Regions from separate parts of the Rhizobium sp. 768_B6_N1_8 genome, predicted to be linked through region 2. Evidence: predicted binding sites of a transcription regulator. Region 2 holds the regulator's gene; each other region holds the start of a gene.
The links. Region 2 encodes LexA, which represses DNA repair genes until DNA is damaged. Its sites were predicted from a motif close to TGTTCNNNNTGTGTTCNG; they were not measured.

Region 1 (9,952 bases), 1.3 Mb from region 2:
CGGCGCTTACGGCATGGGCGTCGATTACGCCTATACCCATGTCCACAAGGCACCCGAGCGCGTCACGCATGGCAAGCGCATTGGCCCGAACCCGGCCAAGTGAGTTCTCTCGAGGGAGCGGCTTCATCGCCGCTTCCCCGTTGCTGCATGCCGAAATAAATCGAGGCCTCAAATGAAAATCTATCTCCTCTCCCTCGGCGCCGGCCTTCTCGTTGGCATCGTCTACAGCCTCCTGAACGTTCGTTCGCCGGCTCCTCCTGTGATCGCGCTTGTCGGTCTGCTGGGCATCCTTGTCGGCGAACAGATCATTCCCTTCGCCAAGACGATTATCAACAAAGAGCCGGCCGCAGTCTCGTGGCTGCATCAGATCAAGCCACACATGTTCGGCCATTTGCCCAAGGGCACAAATCCCGCCGACATCAAGCCTTCCGACAAGGTCTGATACCTGCTCTCGCTCGAGGACGAAGATTATGGAAAACGCAACCGCCGACCTCATCCTGCATCACGGGCTGATCACCACGCTCGACCGCTCCAATCCGACCGCCAGCGCCGTTGCCGTCAAGGACGGCAGGTTCCTCGCCGTCGGCCACGATGCCGAGATCATGGCGCTCAAGGGGCCGGACACCAAGGTGGTCGATCTCAAGGGCAAACGTGTCCTTCCCGGCCTCATCGATAACCACACGCACGTCGTCAGGGGCGGTCTGAACTTCAACATGGAGCTGCGCTGGGATGGCGTGCGCTCGCTCGCAGACGCGATGAACATGCTGAAGCGCCAGGTGGCGATCACACCTGCACCGCAATGGGTGCGAATCGTCGGCGGTTTCACCGAGCATCAGTTCACCGAGAAGCGCCTGCCGACCATCGACGAGATCAACGCGGTTGCGCCCGACACCCCGGTCTTCATCCTGCATCTCTATGATCGTGCCCTGCTGAATGGCGCAGCCCTTCGCGCCGTCGGCTATACCAAGGACACGCCAAACCCGCCCGGTGGCGAGATCACCCGCGATGCCCAAGGCAACCCGACCGGCCTGCTGCTTGCCAAACCGAATGCCGGTATTCTCTATTCGACGCTCGCCAAGGGTCCGAAACTGCCCTTCGACTATCAGGTCAATTCCACCCGCCACTTCATGCGCGAGCTGAACCGCCTCGGCGTAACAGGCGTCATCGATGCCGGCGGCGGCTTCCAGAACTATCCAGATGACTATGCCGTCATCCAGAAGCTTGCCGATGACGGCCAGATGACCGTCCGCCTCGCCTATAATCTCTTCACCCAGAAGCCCAAGCAGGAGAAGGAAGACTTCCTGAACTGGACGGCTTCGGTGAAATACAAGCAGGGCACAGATTACTTCCGCCACAACGGCGCCGGCGAAATGCTGGTCTTTTCCGCTGCCGATTTCGAGGATTTCCGCCAGCCGCGCCCCGATATGCCGCCGGAAATGGAAGGCGAGCTGGAAGAGGTCGTGCGCGTACTCGCCGAAAACCGCTGGCCCTGGCGCCTGCACGCCACCTATGACGAGACGATCAGCCGCGCGCTCGACGTCTTCGAGAAAGTCAATCAGGATATCCCGCTCGAAGGCCTTAACTGGTTCTTCGACCATGCAGAGACGATTTCCGAACAGTCGATCGACCGTATCGCCGCACTCGGCGGCGGCATCGCCGTGCAGCACCGCATGGCCTATCAGGGCGAATATTTCGTCGAGCGCTACGGCGTGGGGGCTGCCGAGGCCACCCCACCCGTCGCCCGCATGCTGGAAAAAGGCGTCAAGGTTTCCGCCGGCACCGATGCCACCCGCGTTGCCTCCTATAATCCCTGGGTGTCGCTCTCCTGGATGATCACGGGCCGCACCGTCGGCGGCATGGCGATCTATCCGCGCCGGAACTGCCTGGACCGCGAAACGGCGCTGCGCATGTGGACCGAAAACGTCACCTGGTTCTCCAACGAGGAAGGCAAGAAGGGCCGCATCGAGAAAGGCCAGTTCGCCGATCTCATCGTGCCGGACAAGGATTTCTTTGCCTGCGCCGAAGAGGAAATATCCTTCCTTACGTCGGAGCTGACCATGGTCGGCGGCAAGATCGTCTATGGCGCGGGCCACTTCGCCGAGCTCGATGATAACCCGGTTCCGCCCGCCATGCCGGACTGGTCGCCGGTACGCGCCTTCGGTGGATATGCCGCCTGGGGTGAGCCTGAGGGCGCCGGCAAGAACTCGTTGCGCCGCCACCTGATTTCCGCCTGCGGCTGCGCCAATGATTGCAATGTCCACGGCCATGCCCACGCCAATGCCTGGGGTTCGAAGGCACCGGTCTCCGATCTCAAGAGCTTCTGGGGTGCGCTCGGCTGCGCCTGCTGGGCCGTCTGAGGATCGATGCCATGCATGCCCTTGAAATCCAATTTGCGTCCCTCGCCCGCCCTCTTTTCGGCGCCGCCTTCATGCGCTTCATCGCCTACCTCGGCCTCTGCGCCGCCTATCTGCAGGGCGGCCTCAACAAGCTCACGGACTTTCCGGCCGCGATCGGTGAGATGACGCATTTCGGTCTCTCGCCTGCCCCGCTCTTTGCGGTATTCGTCATCATCCTGGAGCTTGTCGCCTCACTCATGATTCTTACCGGCTTTTTCCGTTGGCTGGGCGCACTCGCCCTCGGTGGCTTCACACTGATGGCCACCTTCCTCGCCCTGCGTTTCTGGGAATTGCCTGATGGAATGGAACGCTTCATGGCCGCCAATTCCTTCTTCGAACATCTGGGCCTCGTCGGCGGTTTTCTGCTCGTCGCCTGGCTCGATCTCAGGGAAAAAGCATAGGGCAACCTGCACCTAAGCATCACTTCCGCTGACCATTGCAAAAATGCTTCCTGACCCTGTCAGCACCGCGGTGCAAACCATCCGCCCCCAGGGCGTAGATCCTGCCAACCTCAGCATAGGACAAGTTCAATGCCGACGATCACAACCAAAGACGGAACGACGATTTACTATCAGGATTGGGGCAACGGCCAGCCGATCCTCTTCTCCCACGGTTGGCCGCTCTCGGGCGACGCATGGGAAGTGCAGATGCTCTATTTCGCCCAGCAGGGCTACCGCGTCATCGCCCACGACCGCCGCGGCCACGGCAAGTCCTCGCAGCCGTGGAACGGCAACAATATGGACCAGTATGCCGATGACCTCGCCGAGCTCATCGAGAAGCTCGATCTGAAGAACCTCATCATGATCGGCCATTCCACCGGCGGCGGCGAAGTCGCCCATTATATCGGCCGCCATGGCACCAGCCGCGTCGCCAAGGTCGTGCTCGTCGGCGCCGTTCCGCCGCTGATGCTGAAGACGCCTGCCAATCCCGAAGGCTTGCCGATCGAAGTCTTCGACGGCATCCGCAAGGGCACGGCCGGCGACCGCTCGCAGTTCTACCGCGACCTCACCATGCCCTTCTACGGCTTCAACCGCGATGGCGCCACGGTCAATGAAGGCCTGCGCGAAACCTTCTGGCTGATGGGCATGGCCGGAGGCATCAAAGGCCACTACGATTGCATCCGCGAATTCTCCGAGGTCGATTACAGCGACGACCTGAAGAAGATCGACGTTCCGGCGCTCCTCATCCATGGCGATGCCGACCAGATCGTGCCGATCCAGGCTGCCGCCGAAAAGGGCATCAAGCTTCTGAAGAACGGCACGCTGAAGGTCTATCCGGGCGCCCCGCATGGCCTCGCCCAGACCGAAGCCGACAAGTTCAACGCCGACGTTCTCGCCTTCATCAAGGCGTAAACCGGGAGTAGCGGCCGGCCAGGCCGAAGGAGATCACGCAATGCTTCGTCTATCGTTAGCCCTTGTTGCCCTTCTCGGCCTAGCCGGTGCCCCGGCCTATGCCGCCTCGCCGCAATTCGGCGTCGGCGCGCAATATGATACGACCCATGTCTATGTCGCTCCTGGCGACGTGGACGCCTTCGCCAAAAGCTTCCTCGCCACTTTCGGCGGCACCAGCACCAAGCAGGTAACGGCAACCGTTACGCCGACGCCGAGCAGCACGACGTCGCAGCTTCTGCAGACGCCCGTCGGTACTATCTCGCTCTTCGGCTTCGAGACGCCGATCCCCTACCCCTTCGGCGCCGAACGATCAGGCTATCTCGTCACCGATCTCGACAAGGCCATAGCCGCGGCAAAGGCTGCCGGCGCCGACGTCATTGTCTCCGCCTTCCCGGATCCGATCGGCCGCGATGCCGTCATCCAGTGGCCGGGCGGTGTCAACATGCAGCTCTATTGGCACACGACCACGCCAAACTATCCGGCCTTCACGACCATCCCGGAAAACCGCGTCTACGTGTCCGTCGACCGCGTGGCCGCCTTCACCCATGCCTTTCTCGCCTTCTCGCATGGCAAGGTCGTCTCCGACGATGAGAAGGCGCCCGGCACCGAGATTGGCCTGCCGGACAAGGCCTTTCACCGCCTGCGCATCGAATCCGTCTTCGGCCGCATGACCGTGCTCGTCACCGATGGCCAGCTGCCTTTCCCCTATGGTCGCGAAATGACTGGCTACGAGACCGCCGATCTTGACGCGACGCTTCAAAAAGCCAAGGAGAGCGGCGCTGAAATTCTCGTCGAACCCTACCAGTCCGGCGATCGCCGCGCCGCCATGGTGGAATTCCCGGGCGGCTATATTGCCGAAATCCACGCCGTCGCGGCACACTAGGCAAACGAATTCATAGAGGAAAAAACAATGCGCCCAGCCCTGCCCGTGCTCCTGAGCCTGACCGGCGGCTATGTTGATACAGCCGGCTTCCTGGCGCTTGGCGGCCTCTTCCCCGCCCATGTCACCGGCAACTTCGTGACGCTTGGCGCAGCGCTCACTCACGGCACGTCTGGCATCATCGCCAAGTTGCTGGCGCTGCCGGTGTTCTGCCTGACGATCCTTCTGCTGCGCTACCTCACCCACAATGTGCCGCCAGGCGATGAGAAGGGCTTGCGCATCCTGCTCGTGATCAAGCTTCTCTTCCTGATTGCCGGCGGCGCCTGCGCCATCTGGCTTGCGCCCTTTACCAATCCGGATGGCCTGCCGCTGGTCGCGACCGGCATGCTGCTCGTCATCGCCATGGCGATCCAGAACGCCGCTCACCGCATCCATCTCGGCGCCTCACCGCCGAGCACGCTGATGACCGGCACGACGACGCAGATCATGATCGATCTCGGCGACCTCGCCCATGGCAGCCTCGGCGATCAGACAAAGACCGTGAAAGGGCGCCTGTCGCGCTTGACGGTCGCCGTTTTCGCCTTCGCCCTCGGCTGCGGCCTTGCCGCCTTGCTCTTTGCGACCATTGGCGTCTGGTGCTTGGCCCTGCCGCCGCTCTTTGCGCTGGTTTCGGTCTGCTTGGCTTTTGCCGGCCCGCAGGCCGCTTGAGAGCAGCCCTTAGCGGCCGATGCCGTTGCCGGCCGCCTTTGCCTCTGCCTCGGCAATACGTTGCCTCAGCGTGGCCTTGCGCGCCCGGATCTCAAGCGAAACGAGTTCGGAAATCGACCCATTGCGGCGCAGCAAGGCAATCGTGCTCAACACGGGAGCCACAATGGCAGCGACAAAGAATCCGAGGCCCTCGCCACTGTCCGGCAAACCATTCCCCGCGATCAGCGCAGCAACGATGATCAGCAGGATCAGATTGGCAAGAATGGCGATGACGTGCATATGGCTCTCCCAATGGTTGGCGCGAGACCATAGTTGAGCTCCAGGAGGACCACAACTCCTGGGCAGGCTTCCCGACCAGGCAAATAAACCGGCTGAGGATAGCGCAGCCGCTGGGAATGAAAGCAGAACATCTTTTCTGGTCTTTCCTTCCCGAATCACTACATTACGCGCCATGAGCAATAGTTTCGACGATATGCCCTTCTTCGACGAAGAACCGGGCGATGCGCCGCGCAAGCCGCAACAGCCCGCTGCTCCCGCAAGGGCGCCCGCTGCCGGCGGCGGCATTGCTGCCCGCGCCATGGCGGCCCGCGATGGCGGTCGCCCCGATTATCTCAGCGGTCTCAACCCGGAACAGCGCGAAGCCGTCGAGACACTCGAAGGCCCCGTCCTCGTGCTCGCGGGCGCAGGCACGGGCAAGACGCGCGTACTCACCACCCGCATTGCCCATATCCTTCAGACCGGCCGCGCCTTCCCCTCGCAGATCCTCGCCGTGACCTTCACCAACAAGGCCGCCCGCGAGATGAAGGAGCGTATCGCGCTTCTCGTCGGCGGCGCCGTCGAAGGCATGCCCTGGCTCGGCACTTTCCACTCGATCGGCGTCAAGCTCCTGCGCCGCCACGCCGAACTCGTCGGCCTGCGTTCCGATTTCACCATCCTCGATACCGACGATGTGATCCGCCTCATCAAGCAGATCATCCAGGCCGAAGGCCTTGATGACAAGCGCTGGCCGGCCAAGCAATTCGCCGGCATGATCGATACCTGGAAGAACAAAGGTCTCGGCCCCGCCGATATTCCGGAGGGAGACGCTCGCGCCTTCGCCAATGGCCGCGGCCGCGATCTCTACTTCGCCTATCAGAACCGCCTCTCGACGCTGAACGCCTGCGACTTCGGCGATCTCCTGATGCATCCGATCGCGATATTCCGCAAACAGCCGGACCTGCTCAAGGAATATCACCAGAAGTTCCGCTTCATCCTCGTAGACGAGTATCAGGACACCAACACCGCCCAATATATGTGGCTGCGGCTTCTCGCCCAGCGCCCCAAGGGCGAGCCGCAGAATGTCTGCTGCGTCGGCGACGACGACCAGTCGATCTATGGCTGGCGTGGTGCGGAAGTAGACAATATCCTGCGCTTCGAAAAGGATTTTCCAGGCGCCAAGGTCATCAAGCTTGAGCGCAATTACCGCTCGACGGCCCATATCCTCGGTGCTGCCGCCCATCTCATCACCCACAATGAAGGCCGCCTCGGCAAGACGCTTTTCACCGATCGCTCCGATCCTGACGACGTCAAGGTGCAGGTCCACGCTTCCTGGGATTCGGAGGAAGAGGCGCGTGCCATCGGCGAGGAGATCGAGCGCCTGCAGCGCGGCGATGCCGACGGAAAGAAGCATCTGCTGAACGACATGGCGATCCTCGTGCGCGCCTCCTTCCAGATGCGCGAATTCGAAGATCGGTTCGTGACACTCGGCCTGAACTACCGCGTCATCGGCGGCCCGCGCTTCTACGAGCGCCTCGAAATCCGCGATGCCATGGCCTATTTCCGTCTCGTCGCCCAGCCGGCCGACGATCTCGCCTTCGAGCGCATCATCAACACGCCGAAGCGCGGCCTCGGTGATACGACGGTGCGCGCACTCCACGATTATGCCCGCGCCCGCGACATCCCGATGCTCGCGGCCGCCGCCGATATGATCGAGACGGACGAACTTAAGCCCAAGGCCCGCAAGGCCCTCTTCGATGTGATTCAATCTTTCCGCCGCTGGCAGGAACTGCTTGAAAACACACCACATACCGAGCTTGCCGAGCAGATCCTCGAAGAGTCCGGCTATACCGATATGTGGAAGAACGACAAGAGCGCGGAAGCGCCGGGTCGCCTCGAAAACCTCAAGGAACTCATCCGCTCCATGGATAGCTTCGAATCCTTGCGGGGGTTCCTGGAGCACGTCTCGCTTGTCATGGATGCCGAGACGAACGAAAATCTCGATGCCGTCTCCATCATGACGCTGCATTCGGCCAAGGGCCTGGAGTTCGACACCGTCTTCCTGCCCGGCTGGGAGGAAGGCCTCTTCCCGCATCAGCGCTCCCTCGATGAATCCGGCCGCGCCGGCCTCGAAGAAGAACGTCGCCTTGCCTATGTCGGCATCACCCGCGCCAAACACCGCTGCCACATCTGGTTCGTCTCCAACCGCCGCATCCACGGTCTCTGGCAATCGACCATTCCCTCGCGCTTCCTCGACGAACTGCCGGAGACCCATGTGGAAGTCGCCGAGATGGAGCAGAATTACGGTGGCTACGGCCGCGGCGGCGGTTATGGCCAGTCGCGCTTCGACAAGGCCGATCCCTTCTCCAATTCCTATTCCACGCCCGGCTGGAAACGCGCCCAGCAAAACAAGACCGACGCCACCCGCGACAACTGGGGCAGCCGCTCCGGCCATGCCGTGGAGCGCATCGGCTACGGTGAAAGCGGCCCGCGCGGCCGCACCATCGAAGGCGAACTGGTGGCGAAATCCACCTCTACGGAACCCTCGCGCTTCGCACTCGGCGACCGCGTCTTCCACATCAAGTTCGGCAACGGCTCCATATCAGGCATCGAAGGCAACAAGCTGACGATCGACTTCGACCGCGCCGGCCAGAAGCGTGTGCTCGACGGGTTTGTGGAGCGGGTCTGACCGCTCCACTGCCTTGGCGCTTCGCCAGGAATCACAGGCCCAGCCGCACGCGCTTCTCCAGATGACAAAACGCCGCTTTGACCTGACTCGCAAATCAGCCTAGCCCGGTCATTGCCCGCCCATGAAAGGCAGGCTTCACAAGACCTTCAAAGGAGGTTCAAGTGACCAGTGTTTCAGCCCTGGGCAGCACGCTGACCCAGTATCAAGCCCCCCTCAACCCACTCGACAAGAACGGTGACGGCGTCGTCTCGGCAGACGAGCTCGCCGCCGCTTCCCAATCCTCAACAGCCAGCGCCTCGACCGCCAGTACCACGTCCGCCGGCGATGACGATTCCTCCGGCTCCGATGTCGTCCAGAAGATCGCAGCCGATATTCTGGCGCTCATGCTCTCGCTTCAGAAGACCGATGACAGTGACAGCCAGTCTGGCACCGATGCCAAGGGTGACGGCTCCAAGGGCGCACTCTCTGCCCTTGATACGAATGGCGATGGCAAGCTCACAACGTCGGAAATTCTTGCCGCCGATCCGCAGAAAATTGCCGCGGCCGGCGGTGACGATGATGACAGCGGCCTGATGGCCAAGGTCCTCACCGACATGCAGACCGCACTTCGCGCATACCAGACGACCTATGGCACCTCGCCCGTCGCCACCGGCGACAGCGACCAGACGGCCTGATGCAATGAGGCTCCGCCGGGGGAGCCTCGCTGAACAGGCAATGCGCTTTCCTCAATCGCAGAGACAACCTCCCTTCGCTAGCCGCTTGTGCTGGCTTGATTTATCGGAGAGGTTGCCGGCATGACTGATCATTCAACAATCGAAATGAACGTCTTGCGCCAGATCGGGTGGGATCATTGGGATCCTGTTGGTATCAGGCAAACGGACGATCCGGCCTGGCGTACTGCTGCAGCCGATGAATATGATTCCTATCTCCTCCACGCCGCTGGCATCATTCTTCAGAGCGCCTCACAGGAGGCCGTCGCGGCTTATCTGGACGAAATCACCGTCATAAACATGGGGCTGGGACCTGTTAACGGTGCAATTCACAAGGCGTCGGTTCGAACCGCCGATGCGATAGCCGCATATCTTCGAACCAGATCCAACGACGCCAGATCCAGCGACACAAGAGACATCCGATGACGGTTATACCAACACTTCAAACCGAGCGCCTGATCCTTCGACCTCCCGTGATGGAAGACTGGCCGGATTATCATGCGCTGATGATCTCCGATCGCGCGCTCTATATGGGCGGTCCGCATTCGACTAAGGCTGCCTGGGGCATGTTCTGCCATGACGTCGCCTTATGGGAGCTGATGGGCCACGGCGCCCTGATGATGGAGGATCGCGCCACGGGACAATGCCTCGGCCAGGTCGGCATCAATCACGGTCCGCTTTTTCCCGAGAAGGAACTAGGCTGGCTGGTCTATTCGCAAGCCGAGGGCAAGGGTTACGCCTATGAGGCAGCCGTTGCCTTGCGCCACTGGGCCTTTACGGTGCGTGGCCTGAAGACCCTGGTGAGCTATATTGCTCCTCCCAATGTGAGGTCGATCCGGCTCGCCGAGCGGCTGGGCGCCGTGCCGGATATAAAGGCGGCGCGCCAGGAGGGTGATGCCGATGATCTGGTCTTCAGGCATCCG
Region 2 (9,952 bases):
CTCGGGCGCATGCTCTCCCGCTTCGCACTGGAGGAAAGGCGCCCGTCCCGCGCGGCAGCCTGATGCTGCCTGCCGTTCAGGCGGCCTTGGCGATCGCGTCGAAGGCGAGAAGCTTCTCGAGAAGCCGCGGCATGTCCTTGAGATAGACCATGTTCGGCCCGTCGCAGGGCGCGTTATCCGGATCCTGATGGGTTTCGATAAAGATGCCGGCAACGCCGACGGCAACGGCTGCACGCGCCAGCGTTTCCACGAACTGCCGCTCTCCGCCGGAGGTTTCCCCCTGCCCGCCAGGCTGCTGGACTGAATGCGTGGCGTCGAAAATAACGGGGGCGCCGGTTGCTGCCATGATCGGCAGGGAACGCATGTCGGAGACCAGCGTATTGTAACCAAAGGAAGCGCCGCGCTCGCACAGCAAGATGTTCGGATTGCCGCTCTGGTTCAGCTTGCCGAGCACGTTCTTCATATCCCAAGGCGCCAGGAACTGGCCCTTCTTGACGTTGATAACGCGGCCGGTCTTTGCCGCAGCCACCAGGAGATCCGTCTGACGAGACAGGAAGGCCGGTATCTGCAGGATGTCGACGACCTTGCCCACTTCGGCGCATTGTTCTTCAGTGTGGATGTCGGTCAGAACCGGAATGCCGAGTTCCTTCTTGAGATCGGCAAAAACCTCCAGGCCCTTTTCAAGGCCGACGCCGCGTTTGCTCGACAAGGAAGAGCGGTTCGCCTTGTCGAAAGACGTCTTATAGACGAGCCCGATACCGAGCTTGGCGCACAGTTCCTTCAACGTGCCGGCAACCATGAACGCATGGTCGCGGCTTTCCATTTCGCAAGCGCCGGCAATCAGCGACAGGCGCCCGGCATTGGAGAAAGTGACCTTGCCGGCGCCTTCGCCGACCGTCACCACGGAGTTGGTAGTAGAGCTCATGATGTTTCCTCGAAAGCGAAGAGCACGCCCTGGCCGGGCGCGGGCTTCACCAGAATACGGTTGCCCTTGCGTGTGTAGGTCACCCCGTTAGCAGCCAAATGCGCTTCTGTCACGGCCAGATCGCCAACCGCAAAGAGGATTGCCCGGCCGCCCAGGCCGCGATCGATATCCGGCGTCGCCAGATCGAAATAGGCCTCCAGCCCCTGCGGGGTCATCAGGCTGATCTTTGCGTTTCCGGTAAGCACCTCCAGCCCGAAACTCGTATCGCCAGCAGAAGCGGCTTTTGCCGCCGAGCGAACGAAGTCGCCGAAGGCTGTCGGCTCGGGGGCTGCGAGAGCGATCTCGGCAATGCCTGTCACGCCATTGGCGTGGGTCTCCAGCACGTTGCGGTCGGCAGGAAGCGGGTTGATGCGCTCGACAGCGAAGAGAAAGAAATCCGGTGCCCGGAGGTCGGCAGCGAAGGCGAGCCGGAAGCCGGCAATGCTCTCAGTGCCATCCGGCATTTTCACAGGGCGTTCGAACTGCAGCACAGAACCGGCACTGATGCTGCCCTCCACGAATCGAGCATGTTCGTGCTTTGCATCCGCGGTGGCGAAGGCGATGGCGGACAGTCCCTCGCTGCCGCAGCGGAAGCGGAAAGCCTGATCGCGAGCCGTGAAGACATTGCCCTCACGTGCCGTCACCTCGCTCTCCTCGACGCTCGCGACACCGAGCGGCTCGATATAGGTTTTGTCGGCAAAGAAAACACAGGCATTCTCCGTGCCGAAGGGATGGCGGGCATCGGGCGCGACGGTAAAGCCCAGCTTGCCCAGCCTTTCGCGGGCAAGGTCGATATCGGTAACCGGCAAAACGAGATGATCGATCGGAAGCGTGTCTTGGCTCATCGGTTCTTCTCCCAGCAGTGACAAGGAGATGTGCTTCAGCAGGTCTCGTGAAACAAGGCCAGACAGGCCTAAGGGCGATAAAAATCAAATTCTCGACAGATTGAACAGAAGTTTTACGAAAATTTAGCTACTTGCGGAACACATATGGAACATATAGTGTCCGTTCTGGATTTGTTTCAAGACTGGGGAGACGCCATGCTCACGCGCAAACAACAGGAACTCCTTCTTTTCATTCATGAAAGGATGAAGGAGTCAGGCGTTCCACCGTCTTTCGACGAGATGAAGGACGCACTGGATCTGGCCTCGAAATCCGGTATTCACCGGCTGATCACGGCGCTCGAAGAACGCGGCTTCATTCGCCGGCTTCCGAACCGGGCGCGCGCGCTCGAAGTCATCAAACTGCCGGAAGCCTACAGCCCGAGCCTGCAGCCTCGGCGCGGCTTTTCACCGAGCGTCATCGAGGGCAGCCTCGGCAAGCCCCAGCCCGTGGCGCCTCCTGCCTCGGCGAAGCCAGCACCCGCTGCCGATAACGGCAATGCGGTCTCCGTTCCCGTCATGGGCCGCATCGCCGCCGGTGTTCCGATCTCGGCAATCCAGAACAATACGCATGACATCACCGTTCCCGCCGATATGCTTGGCTCCGGTGAACATTATGCGCTGGAAGTTCGCGGCGACTCGATGATCGAAGCCGGCATCTTCGATGGCGACACGGTCATCATCCGCAATGGCAGCACAGCCAATCCGGGTGATATCGTCGTCGCGCTCGTCGATGACGAGGAAGCAACGCTCAAGCGTTTCCGCCGCAAGGGCGCATCGATTGCGCTCGAGGCAGCAAACCCTGCTTACGAGACCCGCATCTTTCCGCCGGATCGCGTCAAGGTCCAGGGCAAGCTCGTCGGCCTCATTCGCCGCTATCACTGACCGGTGACAGATTGGCGTCTGCGAATGTGTTACTGCGCCAATCATAGGCGCGGTGGCGCATCCAGGGTCGCCCCAATGTGTCGAATGCGGTTGCGACCTCAATTCCCTTATCGGTGAATCGAAGTTCGACAGAACCTGTCTTGCGCAGCGTCTCGCCGGTAAAGAGCAGCGCGCCGGAACGACAGCGGTCGAAGCGCAATCGGACAGGGGTCACCACAATATCAGCCGTATCGCAGGCTGGTCCGAGATAGGCAGCATTGTCGATGACGGTCAGTTTCTTTCCATTGACGAGCAAAGTGGTGCACCAGGCGCCCTTCAGGCAGGAGAAGCGTGACGGCGGGCTAATGGCGACTGCCTGTCTCATTGCCTCTCTGGCTTCATTCTGTTGGTCGGGTGACAGTTGCAGTCTTTGACCATCAGGCGCAGTGGGCGCCTTGGCAGCTTGAAGCATAACTGGCTTCTGATGCTCTTCGACGGCAAGGGCCCTCTGCCATTGTTCGAAGATGAAGGCGGGCGGCTTTTCACGGTTCGAAGCCATCGCCTCTCCATCGACTATAGCGACCAGGCTGCCATCTTCGGAGATAGCGATATCGGGCATCGCCTCCGATGGAAGAAGGACAACAGCGAGCGTCGAGACCGCGACAATTGCCGTTCCCATGTGCCGCAGCCGGGTTCTGAGCAGGGTCAGCAGCAGAAATCCGAAAACGGCGGTCGGGAAATACCAGCCGGGCAAGCGGCCTACATCTATGTTGCCGCCCCACCCCGCTACTGCCTTTGCGATGGTGATCACCAGATCAAGCCCGAAGCCTGCCACCGGCCATAGCCAGCCGTCCAGACCAAACGGCATCAGCAGCATTGCCAGCATCCCGGCCGGCATGACGATGAAGGTGATGACCGGCATGGCCGCGAGATTTGCCGGCAGGCCATAGGCAGTCAGCCGGTGGAAATGCTCGATCGAAAACAGCGCCGTCGAGAAACCACCGATCAGCGACGTCAGGAAAACGCCACCGAAGAAGCCACCAACCATGAAGAAGGGCTTCATGATCGGCAGCTTGGCAAAGGCATTCTCCCGCATCGGCCGCCCCTTCCAGAGGTCGTAGCCGGCGACCAGTGCAAGCGTTGCGGCAAAGGACATCTGGAAACTCGGCCCTAGCCCCTCCGATGGCGAGACCGCGAGGATCACGAGAGCGGATAGCGCCACGTTTCTGAGACTGATCGACGGCCGGTCGAAGAAGACCGCAACCAGCATAATCGCCATCATGATGAAGGCGCGTTCGGCGGAGACGGCAAAACCCGAGATCAGATAGTAGGCCGTCACCGCAGCAAGCGCACCGGCCGCCGCGATCTTCTTGGTTGGCCACGCCTGGGCAATGCCGGGAAAAAGACTGAGAATGACGCGCAGCCCGACAAAGAAGATGCCAGCGGAAAGCGCCATGTTGAGGCCGGAGATCGCGATGATATGCGCAAGGCCGGACTGCCGCAGCGCCTCCGTCGTTTCATCCGAGATCGCCCGTCTCTCGTCCGTGACGAGGGAGGCGGCAAAAGCCCCGGTGTCGCCGGGTAGTGTGGAGCGAATCCGATCGCCGATGCCGCTTCTCAGGCGGTAGAGCGACTCCAGAATTGCCTCACCGACCGAGTTCGATCGCTCCGGCTGTTCCGCAACCCTCTTGGGTACTCCATAGAAGAAGCCGTTGGCACCGATGCCGTCAAAATAGGCGCTGAAGGCAAAATCATTGAGGTGGGAGAGCGCCGGCCCCGCCGGAGGCGTGAGACGTGCCCTGCCCTCGATGACGTCGCCGAGTTCGAACGGCTGGGCGGCTCCGCGGACCAGCACGGAGATGCGTTCGGGCGGACGCTTGATCTCAGGAGCATCCGTACCGGTGACGTCAAGAATATAACGCCAGCGCCCTTGGCCATCGCCTTCTCGGCGTTCGATCCGGCCGGTCACCGTTGTCGTTACGGCTGAATCGAGGATCAGGGTCTTTGCCCGCCATGTTTCGATCTGCGCGGAGAGCATTCCACCGGCAAAAAGAAGTAGAGCAAGCAGCGTCGCCTGCAGTTTCGTCCGGGCATAACCGCAGAGCGCAACGGCAATAAGGAGAACAAGCAGGCAGAGACCGAGCGACACGGCCGGAAAGTCCGAGGCCGCCAGAAACCAGGTCGCGGCACCTGCACCAAGGAAGACCGGAGAGAAGAGGATGAGGCGACCGTGGCCTGCCTCTTCGGTGGCCATACGCATCGACGACCCGACGTATCGTTTCGCAACAGTCACCAATCGCCATCGAAATGGGATCGCAACCTGGGTCCGAGCCGATTGCGTCACAATGGCGCGCGGGGCAATGCCAGCAAAATCCATCTTTTCATCAATGGATTGCTCTTGTCGTTCTCTTGTCTCTATCCCCGCCATGATCGCCTGGACCCGCCCCCGGATACCGGCAGAATGCAACCTGAAATCAAAACGAGCAAACAATAATCGATTGAAATAAGAGGAAAATTCGCGGGAGCAAAAAATCCAGTCAAATCATGGTGTTCTGATATGCATTTAGCTCATCGCTGCACTGCCTAAAAGATGATGCCGCGATGCACAAAATGGCATCACGGTAACTTGGCATTAGCTTCGCGATCATATAGCTATCGCTTAGGACGCTTAACCCTTATGGCGCTTTTGCGGCGCCACCGCCACCCCGGAGGATCAGCATGACGGATCAAAGCGCTACAATCAAAATCGGTGACAAATCAGTCGATCTCGCCGTGCGAAAAGGCACGGTTGGACCCGACGTCATCGACATCGGTGCCCTCTACAAGAACACGGCTTCCTTCACCTACGATCCCGGGTTTACGTCGACTGCATCCTGTGAATCGAAGATCACCTATATCGACGGCGACGAAGGCGTTCTGCTGCATCGCGGCTACCCGATCGAGCAGCTTGCCGAGCATGGCGACTTCCTGGAAGCCTGCTACCTGCTGCTCTACGGCGAATTGCCGACCGCCGCCCAGAAGAAGGACTTCGACTATCGCGTCACGCACCACACCATGGTGCATGAACAGATGAGCCGCTTCTTCACCGGCTTCCGTCGCGACGCCCATCCGATGGCCGTCATGTGCGGCTGCGTCGGCGCGCTTTCGGCCTTCTATCACGACTCCACCGATATCACCGATCCGCACCAGCGCATGGTCGCCAGCCTGCGCATGATCGCCAAGATGCCGACGCTCGCAGCGATGGCCTATAAGTACCATATCGGCCAGCCCTTCGTTTACCCGAAGAATGATCTGGATTACGCGTCCAACTTCCTGCGCATGTGCTTTGCCGTTCCCTGCGAGGAATATGTCGTCAATCCGGTGCTCGCACGCGCCATGGACCGTATCTTCATCCTCCATGCCGATCACGAGCAGAATGCCTCGACCTCGACGGTCCGTCTCGCAGGCTCCTCGGGTGCGAACCCGTTCGCCTGCATCGCCGCCGGCATCGCCTGCCTCTGGGGGCCCGCTCACGGCGGCGCCAACGAAGCAGCCCTCAACATGCTGACGGAAATCGGCACTGTCGATCGCATTCCGGAATATATCGCCCGCGCCAAAGACAAGAACGATCCGTTCCGCCTGATGGGCTTTGGTCACCGCGTCTACAAGAACTACGATCCGCGCGCCAAGATCATGCAGAAGACCACGCATGAAGTTCTCGGCGAACTCGGCATCAAGGACGATCCGCTTCTCGAAGTCGCGATGGAGCTGGAGCGCATCGCTCTGACCGACTCATACTTCATAGAGAAGAAGCTCTACCCGAACATCGACTTCTACTCCGGCATCACGCTGAAGGCCCTGGGCTTCCCCACGACCATGTTCACCGTGCTCTTCGCTCTGGCTCGTACCGTCGGCTGGATCGCACAGTGGAACGAAATGATCGAGGATCCGGAACAGCGCATCGGCCGTCCGCGCCAGCTCTATATCGGCGAACCTAAGCGCGACTACGTACCGGTTTCCAAGCGCTGAGCGCTGACTTCGAAGCAAAAAGAAAACCCGGTCAGGAATGGCCGGGTTTTTTGTTGGTTAGAACATCGAGCAATATCTGTGCTGCATGCTCTCCAGGCGGCTTTTCTGTCTGCATGCGCTGCCAGATGAGCTCGTAGCCTTCCTTCATCGCCTTGAGCTGGTAGGTGTCGGCTGACAGCCTCTCCATCCAGCGCGCGAGGCTTGCGCCGCGAACGATATCGTTCAGATATTCCGGCACGACCGCGTAGTCGGCGATCAGATTGGGCAGTGCGCCGCTCCAGGTCTTGATGTCTGACGTCAGCATGCGCATGATCCAGTCGACCTTGTAAGCGGAAACGACGGGTACATCAGCCAGCGCCAGTTCCAGGATCACCGTGCCGGACGCTGCCATGGCCGCATCGGCTTCGGCGAAGGCCTTCCATTTCGCTTTGGCACCCACAACGATTTCCGGCTTTATCTTCCATCCCGCCGTCATTTCGCGCACAAACGCTTCCTTGTGCGGCACAGTCGGCAGCATGAAGCGTATCGGTCCATTGCGGGCGACGAACTCATTGGCGGCGGCTTCGAAATAAGGCAGAAGCTTCTTGATCTCGGAGGAGCGCGAGCCGGGAAGAAGCAGGATCGCACCGTTGCCGGGCTGCCGGCCAGCGCGCAGGCGCCGGGTCTCCAGGAGCGCTGCGTCCGCAACCAGACGGTGACCCACATAGGTTGTCGCCGGCCCGTTGAGACGCTGCATCACCGCCGGCTCGAAAGGAAGTACGGCCAGCACATGGTCAACATAGGCGAGCATGCGCTGGGCGCGATATTCCTTCCAGGCCCAGACACTGGGACAGACATAGTTGACGACTGGGAGGTCCGGCAGCGCCTTGCGCACGCGCTTGGCGACGCGATGGGTGAAGTCCGGGCTGTCGATGATGAGCAGGATATCGGGTTTCGCCGCGATGATCGCCGCTACCGTCTGCCGGATGAGAGACCAGAGCTTCGGCAGCTTCGCCAGCACCTGGGTGATGCCCATGATGGAAAGCTCGGAGAAATCGAAGAGCGATTTCAATCCCTGGCTCTGCAACCCCTCACCGCCGACGCCGACGAGTTCGATCGGCCCGGAATGGATCCTCTTTAGCGCGGCAATGAGATCGGCACCTAAGAGATCGCCAGAGACTTCGCCGGCTATGACGGCAATCTTCAGCGGTCTGTCGCTCATTGAAGCCCCCATCCCGGCAAGCCCTTGTCGATACCGCAGACAAAAAGACCGTTTTCGTCTGCCACTTTAATGAGTGCGTCGCGATCAAGCACCAGCGCCCGGCCGGCTTCGATGGCCACTCCTGCAAGCCCGGCGGCTTTGGCGTTGAGCACGGTGGACACACCAATCGCCGGCAGGTCGGCGCGAATATCCTGCTGCGGCTTACTGAGCTTGACCAGCACACCGCGCCGGCGCGGCGATATGCGGCCTGCTGCTCTGAGGTTCGCCACGCGGTCAAGCATGCCGTCCGTGCCCTCAACGCCCTCAACAGCGACGACGCGTCCGCCGATCGATACAGCGCCCTGCCCGATATCCAGACTGCCAAGCACATCCGCCGCCTTGCCTGCGCGCTCTATGTCACGACGATCCTCTTCATTGGGCGAAACAGCGCCCAGCGGACCTGCGGTTGCCAGCAGATCCGGTGCAATCTCATGGGCGCCGACAACACGCAGACCTCGCCCTTCTATCAGCTTGATGACCATCTTCAGAACGGTGTCGTCGCCCCCGGAAAGCAGCGTACGGATGGCGGCGGGTACCTTGGTCAGAATACGCAGCGTCGGCCGCACCTCGCGCCATTCCGGTCGCCGACGGACGCTGCCCGACATGACGACACGGCTCACTCCATACCGCTTGAAAAGCCGATCGAGCGAAGCGAAATCACCGATACCGATCGTGGCGTGGTCGAAACCGTCCCAACGACGGTCGCCCTCATCCTTCAGTATAACGATAACTGGATTTTCGCCGGCCGAACGTGCAGCTTCGGCGACATAGGACGGCAGAAGGCCGCCACCAGCAATGATCGCCAGCCGGCCTTCAGCGGTGTCGCCGTCGGAAGCCACAGATCAGCCCTTCTGTCCCCGGCTCGGCGAAGACAGCGCGCGATCGCTTTCGGCCGCGATGAAATCGAGGATCTCGATCACCTGCTCGCAATCGGCATATTCGTCGCGAATTTGGGCGGCATTCTCGCGGATCGAACCGGCACCCTCGAAGATCGACTTGTAGGCACGTCGAACGGTGTGAATGACAGCACGATCAACGCCGGCGCGCGTCATGCCGACGACGTTGAGACCGCTCAGAATGCCGGGATTGCCGTTCAGCATACCATAGGGAATCACATCGTAGCTGACGGCCGAGAGGCCGCCGACAAAGGCATATTTGCCGACCCGGGTGAACTGGTGCACTGCGGCGCCGCCGCTGATGATCGCGTGATCGCCAACGAAAACATGGCCAGCCAGCATGACATTGTTCGACATGATGACATGGTTGCCGACCCGGCAATCATGGGCGACATGCGAGTAGGCCAGGAAAAGGCTGTTGTCGCCAATCACCGTCGAACCGCCATGTTCGACGGTGCCGGTGTTCATCGTAACGCCCTCGCGAATCGTGCAGTTGCGGCCGATGATCAGCGACGTATCGACGGCGCTGTGACGGGCGCTTTGAGAGTCGCCACCGATGACTGCCGAAGGAAATATACGCGTACCGGCGCCGACGGTCGTCATGCCGAGAACAACCACATGGCTGATCAGTTCGACATTATCGTGAAGCGTGACCTTGGGGCCAACATGGCAAAATGGGCCGACCACCACGCCTTCGCCGATCGTGGCGCCATCCTCGACCACGGCCATCGGATGGATTCTGGCGCTTTCGGCGATCATACTCATGCGTTGTCCTTACGTACGATCATCGCGCCGATATCGGCCTCGGCGACGAGTGCACCGTCGACCTTTGCGTCGCAATGGAATTTCCAGATATTGCCGCGCTGCTTGATTTTCTGCACGTGATATTCAACGCGGTCGCCCGGCACGACCGGCTTGCGGAAGCGGGCATTGTCGATCGTCATGAAGTAGACGAGGTTGCCGGTCTGGCCTTCCTTCTTGGCGCAGATCGCGCCTGCCGTCTGTGCCATGCCTTCGACGAGCAATACACCCGGCATGATCGGTGCTTCCGGGAAGTGGCCGGTAAAATGCGGCTCGTTGACCGTTACATTCTTGATGC
Region 3 (9,952 bases), 2.8 Mb from region 2:
CAGAAACAACAATCAGATCTTCCGCTTTCTGACGGCGGTGCCGAAAGGCAGCCCGTCGCTGGAGCCGACGGCAGACGTTCTGCGCGCAAGCTTCCGCCGTATGACGCCGGACGAAGCCGCTTCGCTGAAGCCGCTACGCGTGCGGGTGGTCACAGTCCGCCCTGGCGAGAACATCACCACGCTCGCTTCCCGCATGATGGGTACCGATCGCAAGCTCGATCTCTTCAAACTGATCAACGCCCTGCCGACGGGCGCTGCCGTTTCTCCCGGCGACCGCGTGAAGATTATCTCCGAATAAAAGAAGGCCCGGCTTGTGCCGGGCCAGTCTGTGCTGCTGGGGAGTAATTCCTGTCAGGCATAGGCTGCCATGTGCGGATCGGCGCTGACGAGCGCCGTACGAAGCTTTTCCATCGCCCGGCTTTCGATCTGGCGCACGCGCTCTTTGGAAATGCCGAGGTCAGCGCCGAGCTCTTCGAGTGTCGCCCCGTCTTCGGCAAGCCGGCGCGCGCTGATGATCTTCATTTCACGCTCGTTGAGATGCTTGAGGGCAGAGGCAAGCCAGACACGACGGCGTTCGCCGTCGATCATGTTTGAGACCTGCTCATCCGGCAGAGGTTCGTCGCTGACGAGGAAATCCATCTTTTCTGCACTGTCGGCATCACCCGAAACGGAAGGCGCCTGCAACGAGGCATCGTTGCCGGAAAGGCGCGCATCCATGGTCTGCACGTCAGCAAGGCTGACACCGAGGGCAGCCGCGATTTCCTGATGAATGGATTGCAGTGTCAGCTGCGTATCGCCCTTGGCCAGCTTGGCGCGCAGGCGCCGCAGATTGAAGAAAAGTGCCTTCTGCGCCGAACTCGTACCGCCGCGCACGATCGACCAATTGCGCAGGATATAGTCCTGGATCGAGGCGCGGATCCACCAGCTTGCATACGTGGAAAAGCGCACATCGCGCGCCGGTTCGAACCGGGCCGCGGCCTCCAGAAGCCCGACATAACCTTCCTGTACGAGATCGCTCATCGGCAGGCCGAAATTGCGGAACTTGCCTGCCATGGAAATGACGAGGCGCATATGCGCCATGGCGATCTGGTTGCGGGCGCCGCGGTCTTCATGATCTTTCCAACGAATGGCCAGGTTATGCTCTTCTTCACGGGCAAGATAGGGAGCCGCCATTGCTATTTTGATCATGCGCCGATCTGCAGACATGTTCTTCATATCGCTCTCCTAAATGGGCCACGTGCCTAAAAATGAACAAGCAAACACCGTTTCCGGAACATCGCTGCGCCGGAGCAAACTAGGGTCTTGAATGCATAAAGGCCTCCTCCTGGACTTTTCAGGAGGAGGCCCTATCTCTCGTCATGTGCCGCCAAGACGGCAGGATTGGATCTGTTTCTTGAGATTACCGGAAAGGCAAATTCTGGAAATCATGATCCTCTCCTCATCGAACGTTGACAGCTTCGGCGGAAGTCAAACCGAGCTTTATAGGCTCCGGTCATGTCCGCACTACTGTGTATGAACGTCGTAGCGGCGAAAAAGTTCCAATAAAAAACCCGGCACCAAGGCCGGGTTTTTTCATCAGCAAAAACAATGCGCTATTAAGCGGCTTCGTCCTGCGAGTCGTCTTCTTCGATTACCTTGCCACGCTTCGGACCCTTGTTGAGATTGGTCTCGACGAGGCGAACTGCTTCGGTTTCAGACATTTTGTTGACGGCAGCGATTTCGCGAGCCATGCGGTCAAGAGCAGCCTCATAGAGCTGACGCTCGGAATAGGACTGTTCCGGCTGGTTCTCGGCACGATAAAGATCGCGAACGACCTCTGCGATGGAAATCAGGTCGCCGGAATTGATCTTGGCATCATATTCCTGAGCGCGACGGGACCACATGGTGCGCTTGACGCGAGCCTTGCCCTGCACGACCTTGAGGGCGCGCTCGACGAAATCGGTCTCGGAAAGCTTACGCATGCCAATGCTCATGGCCTTCGCGACCGGAACCTTCAGCCGCATCTTGTCCTTTTCGAAATCGATGACGAAAAGTTCAAGCTTCATGCCGGCGACTTCTTGCTCTTCGATAGCCGTGATGGTACCGACGCCATGTGCGGGGTACACGATCGATTCACCAGTCTTGAAGCCGTGACGTGCGGTAGAAGGTTTTTTCTGCTGGGTGGTCATTCTAATCAAAAACTCCCTGTTACGCTACCGGCGGCGGCCGGAGCCGGGTCAGTCAGGCCCGGATGAGACGGTTAAATCCGTCGGGTGACTTCACTCTGGTTCCACCAGACAGAAGCAAAAGGTATCCTTGCGCGCGATCTTGGGATCCGACAGCTCAAGTTATTGATATGTCACGGAAACCGCGTACGGATTTGTTTTACTTTCGTGATGGTTTTGGGCATGCGTCATGCCACAAATGGAACAGTGTGGTGAACGTATCACAAAAATATGAGGAAATCAATAATTTGCTTAACGTGAGTCATGTGGGCAACACATAGCCCCCATGTGACTCACGCGTAATTTGAAACGTTTAACCTGCCGCTGAACCCGGTTTCATCGGCACCGCACGTCGAAATTTTCAGTCGCCGCTACCGGGCTTTTCCGAGAAGTATTTCTCGAATTTTCCGGTCTCGCCGTCCATCTCCTTGGCCTCGGCCATCGGCTCTTTCTTGACCGTGATATTCGGCCAGATGCTCGCATATTCAGCGTTAATCTTCAGCCACTTGTCGAGACCCGGTTCGGTATCGGGCTTAATCGCCTCGGCCGGACATTCCGGCTCGCAAACACCGCAGTCGATGCACTCATCGGGATGGATGACGAGGAAATTCTCGCCCTCGTAGAAACAGTCGACGGGGCAGACTTCAACACAGTCGGTATATTTGCAGCGAATGCAATTGTCGGTCACGACATAGGTCATGAAGAACTCCAGGATTTCCACGCGGGCGGGGCCGGGCAACCTGGAACGTCGCGCCTGTCCCCTAAGCCGGAGAGAAAGCGTGGACAGGCTTGGGAGGCAAGCACGCTACCCGGCAGGTTGTGTGTCACGTATCGGCTTTACAGCAGGATTTCAAGGACAAACGATCTCCGAAAAGCTGACGGCAGGAAGAGTTTTCTAATCCTCATCCGACATCAGCCTGTCGATTGCGCGCCGTTCCTTTTTCGTCGGTCTTCCGGAGCCGGTGGCCCGAATAGCTTGCTCATAGGGCGTGAGGCGTTTTGCCACATCCGGAGGCGGCGACAGATCCTCATAGAGCAGCTTCGCCTCCTCATAGGGTCCGCGCCGCTCGCCCGGCAGCCGGACAACGAGAATGACATCCCGCCGCTCCAGCCTCAGCTCAACGCGATCGCCCACCTTGACCATCTGGCTCGGCTGTGCACAGCGTGCGCCATTGATGCTGACGTGACCGGATTGGATATGGCTCTGCGCCAGCGAGCGCGATTTCACCATGCGTGCGAAGAACAGCCATTTGTCGATGCGCTGGCGCGAACCGCTCCCTGGCTGTGTCTCTCCACTCATGACTACTTCTTCATCTGCTCCTTGAGCGCTGCAAGCTTGGCAAACGGCGAATCCGGATCGATCGGCTTCTCCTTGCGCGGCGGCTTGGCCTCGAAGCGCAGCGGCTGCGAATTGCCGCGATTGTTGTTGCGGTCGTTGCGATCGCCACGATCCTTGCGGTCCTGACGGTCGCCGCGCTGCTCGTTGCGGTCATTACGCGCATGCTGAGGCCTGCCCCCATCACGATTGCCGCCGTCACGATTGCCGCCTTCCCGGTTACCGTCGCGATTGCCGCCATCCCGGTTGCGGTTGTTGTTGCGATTACCGTCCCGGCTCTCGCCACCTTCGCCACCGCCCTGACGGCGATTGTTGCGCTCACCGCGGTCCTGACCCTGGCCTTGGCCCTGTCCGCCGCGGCGGTCGCCATGGCCGCGCGCTTGGCGCTGGTTTTCGTTGCGGCCACCGAGGCGCCACAGGAGAACCGGCTTCGGCTCTGCAGCTTCGCCCGCCTCAGCCGAATCTTCGGCAACTGCAGGCGTTTCCTCAGCTACAGGTGCGGCTTCGACAGCGGGCGTTTCTTCCGAAGCGCCGTCTGCGTCATCGTGGTCGGCCTTTTCAGCCGTTTCCTCTGCTGCGGCCTCAGTCACCGCTGAAGCCGGAACGGATGCTGCATCCTGCGTTGCGAGGAATGCGGCTGCCTCTTCGGCCTTCACGGCATCGGCGCGGTAGCCGAGACCCTTGAGAATCTCTTCCATGTCTTCGAGCGTCGCGCCGAGAATGGATAGCATCGCCGTCGTCGTCGTGAAACGGCGACCGTCATAGGCGCCTTCGGGACGCGTGCCTTGACCCGGCTTCCACTGCAGGAGCGGACGGATGAGATCGGCAAGACGCTCCAGGATGTCGATGCGCACGGCGCGCTTGCCGAGGAAACGGAAGCCCGCGAGCTTGTAGAACATACGCTCGAAGCTCGGATCGGTGACCACAGAGGTACGGCCGGCGGCGAGCACCGGAATGAGATCACCGTAGCCCGGCTTGTCGAGACCGTCATTCTTCAGCGCCCAGAGCAGGGTGATGAGCTCCGCCGGCGCCGGCTTCAGAAGCGCCGGCACGAAGATATGATAAGCGCCGAAGCGAATGCCGTATCGGCGCATGGAAGCGCGCGCATCCTGATCCAGAGACTTCACTTCTTCCGTCACGTCGCGGCGGAAGAGCACGCCGAGATTCTCGACGAGCTGGAAGGCAAGCCCCTTGGCAAGGCCCTGCAGGTCTTCGGCGCGCGACAGGTCGTCGAGCGGCTTCAGCACCGTGCTGATATGATGATTGACGAAGCGCTCGATACGGGCGGCGACATGGTCGCGCGCATTGCCCGTGAGCTGCTCGTCGGCAAGCAGGATGACACGCGGACGCATCACATGATCGCTGCCCGAAAGGCGGCCGACAGGATCGCCGAGCCACCGGACGAGTCCATCCGATCCGATCGCCAGATCGGCATTGCCTGCGGCATGCAAGCGTGCGGCACGAGCTTCGAATTCGAGAGCAAGCGCCTTCTGCGACGCAGCCTGAACCGCCTTGGCATCCGGCCCGTCCGTTCCCCCAACAGGCGTGAAACGGAACCCGGTCAACTGCCCCACATGATGTCCTTCAACAAAGACATCGCCATTCACACTGATTTCAGCTTCCAGCATCGCATTCTCTCTCAGGCGCTTCATGAGCACAGATGTCCTGCGATCAACAAAGCGTTTCGTCAACCTTTCATGTAACGCATCGGACAATCGATCTTCGATTTCCCGCGTCTTTTCCTGCCAGTGTGTCGGATCGGCAAGCCAGCCGGGCCGATTCGATACATAGGTCCAGGTCCTTATCTGCGCGATTCGCGCCGAAAGCGTGTCAATTTCTCCATCCGTCCGATCCGAACGATGAACCTGTTCGGCTAGAAACTGCTCGTTCACCGTGCCATAGCGCACTAGATCGGAAAAGAGGGTAGAAATAAGATCGGCATGTTGCGCAGGCGTTATGCGCCGATAGTCCGGCAGAGCGCAAGCCTCCCAGAGCTTTTCGACCCGCGCCGGCGTGCTAGCGAGATCAATAATTTCCGGATAGCGCGACAAATGTTCGAGCGCTTGCTGGTCGACGGCCGGCAGCGCCCGGGTCAGACCCGGTACGCGGGGGCCGGTCTCAAGGCTTGCCCGCAGGGATTGTATCGAGGAAAAATCGAGATCCTTGGTACGCCACTGCAGAACCTTGATATTGTCGAACTCATGGCCCTCGATGCGCTGCACCAGTTCCTCGTCGAAGGGTGAAACCTGGCCGGTTACGCCAAAGGTTCCGTCACGCACATGACGGCCGGCGCGGCCAGCGATCTGGCCGAGTTCGCCGGGGTTGAGGTTGCGGAATTGATACCCGTCGAACTTCCGGTCCTGCGCGAAGGCCACATGGTCGACATCGAGATTGAGACCCATGCCGATCGCATCGGTCGCGACGAGATATTCGACGTCGCCCTCCTGATAGAGCGCGACCTGCGCATTGCGGGTGCGGGGGCTGAGCGCTCCGAGCACGACAGCCGCACCGCCGCGCTGGCGCCGGATCAGTTCCGCGATCGCATAAACTTCGTCCGCCGAGAAGGCGACGATTGCCGAACGCTGCGGCAGCCGGGTGATCTTCTTCTGCCCGGCATAGAGAAGGTGGGAAAGCCGCGGCCGCTCCGTGACCGTAATCCCCGGCAGAAGCTGCTGCAGGATCGGCCGCATTGTGGCAGCACCTAGCAGAAGCGTCTCCTCGCGCCCGCGCAGGTGCAGGATGCGGTCTGTAAAGATATGGCCGCGCTCGAGATCTCCAGCGAGCTGCACTTCATCGATGGCGACGAAGGCTGCCTTGGTTTCCCGTGGCATCGCTTCGACCGTACAGACCGAGAAACGCGCATTCGGCGGCGAGATCTTTTCTTCGCCGGTCACTAGCGCCACGTTGTGGGCGCCGACCTTTTCGACCACGCGCGTGTAGACTTCGCGCGCCAGCAGGCGGAGCGGCAGGCCGATGACACCCGTCCCATGCGCCACCATGCGTTCGATCGCATAATGGGTCTTGCCGGTATTGGTCGGCCCGAGCACCGCGGTCACGCCGCGCCCGCTCAGTATCATCGGCTGCGAAGTCAGGGTCATATTCCATGCAAGTGAGGCGGTGACGCCCCAGGGTCAAGTCGGAGCTGCGAATGAGGCACAGAACACATGGACAGCCGAAGCTTCAAACGCAAGGGCAGATTTGAAATAGACTTGGGATTGAGCACGGAAGTCACAGCCCGCTAAGTCCTTGATTTAAGATTCGGAACAGCTTGAGAACGAATCGGAGACGAATCGCTGACTCCGGCGGATTCAGCTTTTGTTCACGGCTAAGTATTGATTTTGAATCGCTTTTTTACACTAGATGCTGAATCCGCAGACTCGCCTGAGAACAAATGCTGGCAACCGCGATTAACGCTTTTTTCCGCATCGTAAAGGCGCAAAGGTCAAGCCCGAAATTAACGCTTCGACCAAAGCCGGAACGAATCGGAGACGAATCGCCGATCTCGAGGTTTTCCCCTTTCGTTCACGGCGAGATCTTGTGGGCACTTTCGCCACCGATCCCAACATACGGGTTCCGGGTTTGCCGCAGCCGTTCCGAGCGGTCGGATCGCATTAATATTTTGCATGCCGAATTTACGGAGCCTTAAGCAGGCTGGCGCCGACAGGCTGAGGAAAGTCATGGCTGATCAAAGCCGGAACGAATCGCCGACGAATCGGAGACATCTTCATTTTCCTGCTTTGTTCACCGCAACATATTGTATTCAAAGAGAATTTTAACCATACCCGGAAAATACTAGATAGCATTTCGCCGACTTGCTTTCGAAGGAACCGGCTAAATACGGCTTCTGTCGCAATGGTGATAACGCCGCCGTGATATTCTGAGAGTTTAGCCGGGAACAAAAATCGCGGATGCGGGTTTCTAGTCCAGTCGAAATGAGAATGAGGCAGGACAAAAACCATGCTTGGCACGATACTTCTTATTATCCTTATTCTGTTATTGGTCGGCGCCTTGCCGAATTGGGGTTATAGCCGCGGCTGGGGCTATGGACCTTCCGGTGGTTTGGGGTTAGTTCTCGTCATCATTATCATTCTTGTACTGATGGGCCGAATTTAAAGGCCGGTAACCTGGGGAGTTAGACATGAAAAAGATTGTTCTTAGCTGCGCTCTCATTGGCGCTCTCGCCTCCTGCACCCCGACGGAGCAGGGCACGGCGATTGGTGCGGGCACGGGCGCCATCATCGGCGGCGCCGTCAGCAACAGCTGGGGTGGCGCGGCAGTCGGCGCAGTCGCCGGCGGTCTGACAGGCGCACTGATCGGCCATTCGGTCGAACGTCAAGGCTACTGCATCTATCGCGACCGTTACGGCCGCCGTTACGAAGCGCGTTGCCGCTAATCAGCATCGGCCCATCGGAAATTTTGAACGGGCGCTTCGGCGCCCGTTTTTCTTGCGCGCTTTTGTCGTCAACGCCGCGTTGACGATCGGTCGCTGAAGTCAAATCTACCGCGCCACCGGGACCAAGCGCATATTCCTTTCAACATCACAAGAGCAGAGCCTGTGTCGCCCGTGAAAGAAAAGGAACGCTACCATGGCCCAGATTTTCCTGAATTCCGCCGTCGCCGTCCTGATCGCCTCGGCTTTCCTCACGACGGCAGTCGCCGCCCTCCGCAGCCAGGACCGCGCCGTCCAGAAAGTGCCCGTCAAAGCCAATAGACGGCGCCATCCCAACGCCTGACGCCATCAATGAACCGAACCGCGTAACGGCAACTATACGAGCGCCCGTCTGCAGGGAGATAAGACTATGAACAAGATCATCGCAATCGCCGCCCTCATCACCATTGCCCTCGCGGCCTATGGCGCATCTGCCGGCCCCTATGACAGTGCCGGCAGCTTCCCGAGCAACTACGCCCACAGCCAGAAGAAATAGGTTCAGACGAAGAACTGACCGCCATTGGCCGTCAACGTCGAACCGGTAATGAAACCGGCATCCTCGGAAACGAGGAAGGTCACGCAGCGCGCGATCTCCTCGGGTTCGCCGAGGCGCCCGACCGGGATTTGCGGAATGATCTTCTCATTCAGCACCTTTTCCGGCACCGCAAGCACCATCTCCGTCCCGATATAACCGGGGCAGATGGCATTGACGGTAATGTTCTTGACCGCACCTTCCTGGGCAAGCGCCTTGGTAAACCCGAGGTCGCCGGCTTTGGCGGCAGAATAGTTCACCTGCCCCATCTGGCCCTTCTGGCCGTTGATGGAGGAGATATTGACGATGCGGCCGAAGCTGCGGTCACGCATGCCGCTCCACACATGGTGCGTCATGTTGAAGAGACCGGTGAGGTTGGTATTGATCACCTCATGCCACTGCTGCGGCGTCATCTTGTGAAACATCGCATCGCGCGTGATGCCGGCATTGTTGACGAGGATCTCGACCGGGCCGAGTTCGGCCTGGACCCTCGCAATACCTTCGCCGCAGGCAAGATAGTCGGACACGTCCCACTTGAAGACGGGCACGCCGGTAACATTATGAAATGCCTTGGCCTTTTCATCATTGCCGGCATAGTTGGCAGCAACCTTATAGCCGGCATTCTTTAGAGCCATCGAAATTGCCGCGCCAATGCCGCGCGTACCACCAGTGACCAAAGCCACTCTGCTCATGTTCCGCTCCCCAGTTATTGTCAGCCCGCTCTCGGGCAGGCCTCAAGAAACATGCATTGTACGCTATTTACATTGCCTCGAAGCACATCGCGACACCCATGCCGCCGCCGATGCAAAGCGTGGCGAGACCCTTTTTGGCGCCGCGGCGCTTCATTTCGAAGAGGAGCGTATTGAGGACGCGCGCACCCGAAGCGCCGATCGGATGACCGATCGCGATCGCGCCGCCATTGACGTTGACGATATCAGGATCCCAGCCGAGATCCTTGTTCACGGCGCAGGCTTGGGCCGCGAAGGCTTCATTGGCCTCGACGAGGTCTAGATCGCCGACGGACCAGCCGGCCTTTTCCAGCGCCTTGCGGGAAGCAGGGATCGGGCCGGTCCCCATAACTTGCGGATCGACACCGGCTGTTGCCCAGGAAACGATGCGGGCAAGCGGCTGGATGCCGCGACGCGACGCTTCCGCTTCGCTCATCAGCACGGCTGCGGCAGCGCCGTCGTTAAGACCGGAGGCATTCGCCGCGGTCACCGTGCCATCCTTGTCGAAGGCGGGTCGCAGCTTGCCCATGGCCTCCAGCGTCGCGCCGTGGCGGATATATTCGTCGGCATCGACGGTTACGTCACCCTTGCGGCCCTGAATGATGAAGGGAACGATTTCGTCCCGGAAGCGGCCAGCCTTCTGTGCGGCTTCCGCCTTGTTCTGCGAGCCGACGGCGAAGTGGTCCTGGTCGTCGCGTGAAAGCTGCCATTGGCGTGCGATAT

Region 1: a site for LexA is predicted at 5,767-5,784, ahead of AB8B33_RS14465 (ATP-dependent helicase). Genes of this name have one in related genera too.
Region 3: a site for LexA is predicted at 6,800-6,817, ahead of AB8B33_RS21755 (helicase-related protein). Genes of this name have one in related genera too.

What each region holds. Positions count from the first base shown of each region.
Region 1 covers NZ_JBPWPV010000001.1:2,799,394-2,809,345, forward strand. Annotated here, with positions in the region: gene AB8B33_RS14425 (hydrolase) at 1-103, shown strand, start outside; gene AB8B33_RS14430 (XapX domain-containing protein) at 173-442, shown strand; gene AB8B33_RS14435 (amidohydrolase) at 471-2,357, shown strand; gene AB8B33_RS14440 (DoxX family protein) at 2,369-2,797, shown strand; gene AB8B33_RS14445 (alpha/beta fold hydrolase) at 2,927-3,748, shown strand; gene AB8B33_RS14450 (glyoxalase) at 3,789-4,670, shown strand; gene AB8B33_RS14455 (YoaK family protein) at 4,698-5,375, shown strand; gene AB8B33_RS14460 (hypothetical protein) at 5,385-5,654, opposite strand; gene AB8B33_RS14465 (ATP-dependent helicase) at 5,827-8,319, shown strand; gene AB8B33_RS14470 (hypothetical protein) at 8,481-8,993, shown strand; gene AB8B33_RS14475 (hypothetical protein) at 9,114-9,455, shown strand; gene AB8B33_RS14480 (GNAT family N-acetyltransferase) at 9,452-9,952, shown strand, end outside.
Region 2 covers NZ_JBPWPV010000001.1:1,499,654-1,509,605, reverse strand. Annotated here, with positions in the region: gene AB8B33_RS07755 (methyl-accepting chemotaxis protein) at 1-63, shown strand, start outside; gene kdsA (3-deoxy-8-phosphooctulonate synthase) at 77-925, opposite strand; gene AB8B33_RS07745 (VOC family protein) at 922-1,809, opposite strand; gene lexA (transcriptional repressor LexA) at 2,005-2,730, shown strand; gene AB8B33_RS07735 (ComEC/Rec2 family competence protein) at 2,711-5,086, opposite strand; gene gltA (citrate synthase) at 5,428-6,717, shown strand; gene lpxB (lipid-A-disaccharide synthase) at 6,749-7,918, opposite strand; gene AB8B33_RS07720 (LpxI family protein) at 7,915-8,796, opposite strand; gene lpxA (acyl-ACP--UDP-N-acetylglucosamine O-acyltransferase) at 8,800-9,618, opposite strand; gene fabZ (3-hydroxyacyl-ACP dehydratase FabZ) at 9,615-9,952, opposite strand, start outside.
Region 3 covers NZ_JBPWPV010000001.1:4,271,892-4,281,843, forward strand. Annotated here, with positions in the region: gene AB8B33_RS21730 (M48 family metalloprotease) at 1-298, shown strand, start outside; gene AB8B33_RS21735 (RNA polymerase factor sigma-32) at 352-1,215, opposite strand; gene AB8B33_RS21740 (CarD family transcriptional regulator) at 1,596-2,168, opposite strand; gene fdxA (ferredoxin FdxA) at 2,566-2,904, opposite strand; gene AB8B33_RS21750 (RNA-binding S4 domain-containing protein) at 3,100-3,504, opposite strand; gene AB8B33_RS21755 (helicase-related protein) at 3,507-6,638, opposite strand; gene AB8B33_RS21760 (DUF3309 family protein) at 7,498-7,653, shown strand; gene AB8B33_RS21765 (YMGG-like glycine zipper-containing protein) at 7,679-7,933, shown strand; gene AB8B33_RS21770 (hypothetical protein) at 8,127-8,273, shown strand; gene AB8B33_RS21775 (hypothetical protein) at 8,340-8,465, shown strand; gene AB8B33_RS21780 (beta-ketoacyl-ACP reductase) at 8,468-9,193, opposite strand; gene AB8B33_RS21785 (acetyl-CoA C-acetyltransferase) at 9,261-9,952, opposite strand, start outside.